2 linked regions of the Azospirillum brasilense genome follow. Each later gene encodes a partner of the first gene's protein in a complex. Links are inferred from orthologs where the notes say so. Each region holds a gene or a part of one and is shown on either strand. Other genes may lie near its edges. The genes, in order: dapF and AMK58_RS11750.

Region 1 (3,394 bases):
CGGCGAAATGCTGGGTGCGGCCGAGATCGTCCTTCTCGACCAGCACGGACACCTCACGACCGACCAGCGAGGCCAGGGTACGGGCCTCCGCCTCGGCGCCGCGCGCGCGCAGACGGGCCGCGCGCTCCTTGCGGACGCCGCCGTCGACCTGCGGCATGCGGGCGGCGGGGGTGCCGGGGCGCGGGCTGTAGGGGAAGACGTGCAGCCAGGTCAGGCCGCACTCCTCGACCAGCCGCAGCGTGTTCTCGAACATCGCGTCGGTTTCCGTGGGGAAACCGGCGATGAAGTCGGCGCCGAAGACCATGTCGGGACGCAGGGAGCGCACGCGCTCGCAGAAGGCGATGGCGTCGGCGCGGCTGTGCCGGCGCTTCATGCGCTTCAGGATCATGTCGTCGCCGGCCTGGAGCGACAGGTGGAGGTGCGGCATCAGCCGCGGCTCCGTCTCGATCAGGCGCCACAGGTCGTCGTCGATCTCGATGCAGTCGAGCGAGGACAGGCGCAGCCGCGGCAGCTCCGGCACCAGCGCCAGCAGGCGGCGCACCATCTGCCCCAGCGTCGGCGTGCCCGGCAGATCGGGGCCGAAGCTGGTGATGTCCACGCCGGACAGCACGACCTCGTTGTAGCCGGCCTTCACCAGCGCCTGCACCTGCTCCACCACCGCGCCGATGGGGACGGAGCGCGACGGGCCGCGGCCATAGGGGATGATGCAGAAGGTGCAGCGGTGGTCGCAGCCCTGCTGGACCTGGACGAAGGCGCGCGCGCGGTCCTCGAACCCGCCGATCAGGTGGCCGGCGGTCTCCTTGACCGACATGATGTCGTTGACCAGCACCTTCTCCGCCGGGGCCAGACCCCAGCTTTCCGGCTGCAGCTTCTCCTGGTTGCCCAGCACCTGATCGACCTCCGGCATGGCGCCGTAGCGCTGCGGGTCGATCTGGGCGGCGCAGCCGGTCACCACGATGCGTGCGTTCGGGCGCTCGCGGCGCAGCTTGCGGATGGTCTGGCGGGCCTGCCGTTCCGCTTCCGAGGTCACCGCGCAGGTGTTGACGATGACGACGTCCCCCAGCCCAGCGTTGCGGGCGTGGGTGCGCATCACCTCGGATTCGTAGGTGTTCAGGCGGCAGCCGAAGGTGACGATCTCCGGCTCGTTGGTCACAGTGTCGCTCATGCTCTTTCAGCCTAACGGGCGGCCCTACGCTTCAATGGAAACCGCTCAGACGGCGACCAGCTCCGGAGACAGCCGCCCGGTGTAGCTGAGGGCGACCGGGCCGGTCATCAGGACGCGGCCGTCCTCACGCCATTCGATGGTCAGGGTGCCGCCATCCAGGATCACGTCGACCTTGCGGTTGGTCAGCCCGCGGCGGATCGCGGCGACCGCGGTGGCGCAGGCGCCGGTTCCGCAGGCCTGGGTGATGCCGGCCCCGCGCTCCCACACCCGCATGCGGACGGCGGTGGGGGACAGCACCTGGACGAACTCGACGTTGGTGCGTTGGGGGAAGGCCGGGTGGTTCTCGAACACCGGACCGACCTCGGCCAGCGGCACCGCCTCGGCGTCGTCCACGAAGAAGACGGCGTGCGGGTTGCCCATGCTGACCGCCGTGGGGCCGGCGAAGCCGCCGTGCGACACCGCGTCGAGGCGCAACGTGTCCGCCGGTTCCGCCAGCGGGATCTGCGTCCAGTCCAGATTGGCCTGACCCATGTCCACGGTGATGCGCCCGTTGTTGGCGCGGCTGGCCCGCAGGATGCCGGCGTTGGTCTCGAAGGCGACGCGCTCCGCCCCCGCCTCCTCCATCAGCAGCCAGCCGACGCAGCGCGAGGCGTTGCCGCAGGCGGACACCTCGCCGCCGTCGGCGTTGCGGATGCGCATGAAGCCCGCCGTGCCGTCCGTTTTCGCCGGCTCGATCACGATGAACTGGTCGCAGCCCACCCCGGTCTTGCGGTCGGCGATGGCACGCACCTCGGCCTCGGCCGGCGAGTACGGCGTGTTGCGGGCGTCGATCACGACAAAGTCGTTGCCGAGCCCGTGCATCTTCAGGAATTCGCGCGTCATGACCGCCGTTATATGGCGACCGGGCCTGCGGAGTCCATGGCTGCACGGGGTGGTCGTGGCAAACAGTTCATGAGGTCACTGGGTTTCGGCCCCGCCGGTGTCGGCCGTGTCCCCGTCGGGCAGGGTCGTGCCCGACGCCGGAGGGATGCCCTCCAGCAGGTCGAGCATCCGGGCGAGGGTGTCCTCCGACTCGGGCCGCGGCGGCGTTCCGCCGGTGCGCTCCCACGCCTCGTAATCCCAACCCGCGGCGCCCATCGCCATGTCGGGCAGCATGAAATGCCCGTCCGTGGCGTGGGTCGGCGGTCCGTGCGCGCGGGACAGCCCGATCAGCAGGGCTGCGGACACGGTGACTCCGGCCACCCAGGCCCACAGCACGTCGCTGTTGTTCATGGCTCCCTCCCGGCTCCTTGCCAAGGCAGGTCGGTGTCGGGGCCATTCCCGTTGGATGCGCCCCATTCCATGGACTTCGGGTGTTTGCGGCGGCGCACAATGCGACTTCCGGCGTTATCCGGAAGGAGAGGGGGGCTCAGGGCCTTAAAGGATCAGGCGCCCTTGAAGACCAGATGCTTGGAGGCGGCGAAGTTCAGGACCATGCCGGACAGCGAACCGGCGGCGACGGCCAGCACCGGATGGGCTTCGGCCAGCGGCAGGGCGGCCTCCAGCCCGACCGAGACGCCGTAGTTCACCGCCCCGCCGAAGGCGTTGGCGGCCAGGAAGGTCGCCCATTGCCGGTACAGCGGCGCGTCGGCCGCACCGCGGAAGGTGAAGGCGCGGTTCAGCGCGAAGGTCGTGGTGGCAGCGGCCAGATAGGCGGGGACGCGGGCGGCGAAGAACTCCAGACCGGCGCCGAACACGAGCGCGTAGACCACCGCCGTGTCCACCACCAGACCGACCACGCCGACGAGGCCGAACTTGCCGAACTGCACGGCCAGCCGTCCCAGCCGGCTGTCGGACAGGGTGCCGATGAATTCGCCCATGGTCAGGACCCGGCGGCCTTGCGGACCGGATGGACGCCCGGCGCGGGGATGGACAGGTAGCGCATGCGCTTGGCCTCGCGGCGGCCCAGCGTGACCGTGTCGAGGATCAGCCCGCAGGTCAGGCTGAGGAAGCCCAGCAGCATCAGCCCGGTGGACAGAACGGCGGTGGGCAGGCGCGGCACCAGCCCGGTCTGCAGGAAGGTCGCCACCACCGGCCAGGCGAGGATCATCGACGCCGCGGCCAGCGCCACGAAGATGGCGAAGAAGAAGGGCAGGGGGCGCTCCTCCTTCACCAGATTGACGATGGTGCGCAGGATGCGGACGCCGTCGCGGATGGTGTTCAGCTTGCTGTGCGAGCCCGGCGGGCGGT
Region 2 (2,925 bases), 2.0 Mb from region 1 along the record:
TAAAGTCGAATTCGAGCTGGTCTCTCCGGAGAAGCTGCTGACCTCGCAGCCCGTCGACATGGTCGTGGTGCCGGGTTCGGAAGGTGACTTCGGCGTCCTCGCCGGCCACTCGCCGATGATTTCGACCGTCCGTCCGGGCGTGATCGACGTCTACGAGGCCGACCGCGTGGTCGACCGGGTGTTCGTCGCCGGCGGATTCGCCGAGGTGACCGAGACCCGCTGCACCGTCCTGGCCGAGGAGGCCATCGCGGTCGCCGAGATCGACCGCGCCAAGGTCGAGCAGCAGATCCGCGACCTGGGCGAGGATCTGGAAGACGCCAAGTCCGACGACGAGAAGGCCCGCGTGGAGGCGAAGATCGCCATCGCCCGCGCCAAGCTCGACGCGACCGGCGCGACCACGCACTGACACCGGGGTCGGCCCGGCGGCGACCGCCGGCTGGGCCGTTTCCGTTGCATTGCGCCTTCGCAGCCATACATAGTATCCCGCAAGGGATCGAACGCCTCCCGGCCCGTCCGTCGAGGCGTTTTTGTTTTTATCGTCCTATTCTCCGTCAGAGCGTGGAACAACCGGCCCGGAACGGCGGCCGCAGCGGGAGTGGAGTGTGGCGTTGCACTGGAAATACGAAGAGCTTCCCTGGGATCAACTGGACCACAGCAAGGTCGATCCCGATCTCGTTCCGCTCATCAAGGCGGCGGCCCTGGTGGAGTTCAACGCCGACGACTACACGGCCTATCTCTGCAACGTCTTCCACGACGATCCCGAGTTCCAGGAGGTCGCGCACGGCTGGGCGGTCGAGGAGGTCCAGCACGGCCGCGCGCTCGGCAAATGGGCGGAGCTGGTCGATCCGACCTTCAACTTCGACCGGGCCGTCGAGCGCTTCCGCGCCGGCTACAAGGTGCCGATCGACCTCGCCGCCTCGGTCCGCGGCTCGCGGACCGGCGAGATGATCGCCCGCTGCATGGTCGAGACCGGCACCAGCAGCTACTACGCGGCCATCGGCGACTCGACGGACGAGCCGGTCCTCAAGCTGATCTGCAAGAACATCGCCGCCGACGAGCTGCGCCACTTCAAGCTCTTCTACACCTACACGAAGAAGTATCTGGAGCTGGAGCAGCTCAACAAGTTCCAGCGTCTCAAGGTGGCGCTGTCGCGCATCGGCGAGTCGGAGGACGACGAGCTGGCCTACGCCTACTACGCGGCCAACGCGCCGGAGGGCGAGCCCTACGCGCACAAGACCTACAACCAAGCCTACATGCGCCGCGCCTACGGCCGCTACCGGCCCAAGCATGTCGACCGCGCGGTGGCGATGGTCTTCAAGGCCTGCGGGCTGAAGCCGCACACCCGCTTCTACAGCGTCGCCGCGCGTGGCGCCTGGTGGCTGATCGAAAGCCGCGCCAAGCGGCTGGCCAAGGTCGCCTGAACAGGACGGGACGCGGCGGGGGTCATCCCCGCCGCAGCGTCGCAATGACCGAGGCGAACTCCGCCAGCACCGACTCGTAGACCGGGCGCTTGAAGGGCACGATCAGGCCGGGCAGATCGTCGGCGTCGACCCATGTCCAGGCGTCGAATTCCGGATGCTCGGTGGCGAGGTCGATGTCACTGTCCGCGCCGGTGAAGCGGGCGGCCAGCCAGACCTGCTCCTGACCGCGCCAGCGGCCCTTCCAGACCTTGCCCAGCAGATGGTCGGGCAGGTCGTAGCGCAGCTTTTCCACCGTCTCGCCGAGGATCTCGGCCTTGTCGGTGCCGATCTCCTCCTTCAGCTCGCGCAGGGCGGCCTCATGCACGCCCTCGCCCTCGTCGATCCCGCCCTGGGGCATCTGCCAGGCATCCTTGCTGTCGCAGCGCCGGGCCACGAAGACCTGTCCGCGGTCGTTCAGCAGCATCACCCCCACGCAGGGGCGGTAGGGGAGGGACTCGCGGTCGATGGGCTTCTTGCTCATGCGCTTTATTGCTTCTGCATGTTGGCCACGGCGGAGACCGGCACGATGGCGATGCCGCGATCAGCCAGCCCGGTGAGCCACAGGTTGATCCGTTCGATGGTGCTGGGGTAGGGCGCGCCGATGCCCACCGCGGCCCCGTTGGCCTTGGCGATGGCCTCCAGCTCGGCAAGCTGGTCGTCGATGGCGCCGCGCGACAGGTCGCGGTCGATCACCCGGTCGGCGAAGGCCCGCGGCACGCCGGCTTGCCCCGCCAGGGTTCCGGCGACGCTGCGCGGGTTGGCGCGGGCGTCCAGGACCATCAGGCCGCGCGCCTTCATCGCCGCGATGACCGGGTTCACCGCGTCGGGGTTGGTGGTGAATTTGCTGCCCGTGGTGCTGGTGATGCCGACATAGCCGACCGCCTTGCCCAGCGACCATTCCAGCCGCTCCATGTTGCGCTCGGGCGGCAGCATGCTCAGCAGGGCGTTGGGGCCGGGATCGTTGCGCGGGTAGTCCTGCGGCTCCATGGGGATGGAGAGCATCACCTCGTGCCCTTTGCCGCGGGCGCGCTCGACCCAGTTGTCCAGCCGGTCGGCGTAGGGGACGAAGGCCAGCGTGATCGTCGGCGGCAGCTTCTGCAGGGCGTTGCCGGTGGTCACGCCGGAGATGCCCATCTCGGCCAGCACGATGGCGATGCGCGGCCGGCGGTCGGCGGCGGGGAAGGGGCGGGCGTAGACCTGCCAGGGCTTGCGCCCGTCTTCGGCGATGCGCGGCAGCGGGCCGTTGCGCGAATCCTCGACCAGTCCAGGGACCGGCGCCGGTGTCAGGGTGACCGGCTCGTTCACGGCCACGGCGAGCGGCGGCGGGGGAACCGCGACGACGGGCGGCGGAGGTGCCGCCGGGGAGGCCGCAGGCGGAGCCGGTTGGGCGGGAACCGTCGCCGCGGCGGGCGGTGCCGCTGGCGGTGTTGGCGCTTGCGCGCCCTTCACCGCCACTTCGACGCTG

The links.
Region 2: the proteins of dapF (region 1) and AMK58_RS11750 are in contact, whole or in part, in a solved structure (PDB 5YGU), measured with the Escherichia coli proteins. The link is inferred for Azospirillum brasilense from one-to-one orthologs.

The regions. Positions count from the first base shown.
Region 1 is NZ_CP012914.1:546,016-549,409, forward strand. The notes cover bases 130-3,089. They hold dapF (diaminopimelate epimerase), read right to left. Parts: upstream 2,048-3,089; coding sequence 1,211-2,047; downstream 130-1,210. Other genes in these bases: mtaB (tRNA (N(6)-L-threonylcarbamoyladenosine(37)-C(2))-methylthiotransferase MtaB), read right to left, coding at 130-1,165; AMK58_RS02480 (hypothetical protein), read right to left, coding at 2,123-2,437; AMK58_RS02485 (GtrA family protein), read right to left, coding at 2,590-3,024; AMK58_RS02490 (glycosyltransferase family 2 protein), read right to left, coding at 3,027-3,089. Outside these bases: more of mtaB, read right to left, coding at 1-129; more of AMK58_RS02490, read right to left, coding at 3,090-3,394. UniProt on the Escherichia coli protein: Involved in the succinylase branch of the L-lysine biosynthesis and in the biosynthesis of the pentapeptide incorporated in the peptidoglycan moiety. Catalyzes the stereoinversion of LL-2,6-diaminopimelate (L,L-DAP) to meso-diaminopimelate (meso-DAP).
Region 2 is NZ_CP012914.1:2,537,273-2,540,197, reverse strand. The notes cover bases 193-2,925. They hold AMK58_RS11750 (RNA pyrophosphohydrolase), read right to left. Parts: upstream 1,942-2,925; coding sequence 1,444-1,941; downstream 193-1,443. Other genes in these bases: AMK58_RS11745 (divergent polysaccharide deacetylase family protein), read right to left, coding at 1,947-2,925; AMK58_RS11755 (acyl-ACP desaturase), read left to right, coding at 603-1,421; AMK58_RS11760 (F0F1 ATP synthase subunit epsilon), read left to right, coding at 193-406. In the rest of the region: more of AMK58_RS11760, read left to right, coding at 1-192. UniProt on the Escherichia coli protein: Master regulator of 5'-end-dependent mRNA decay.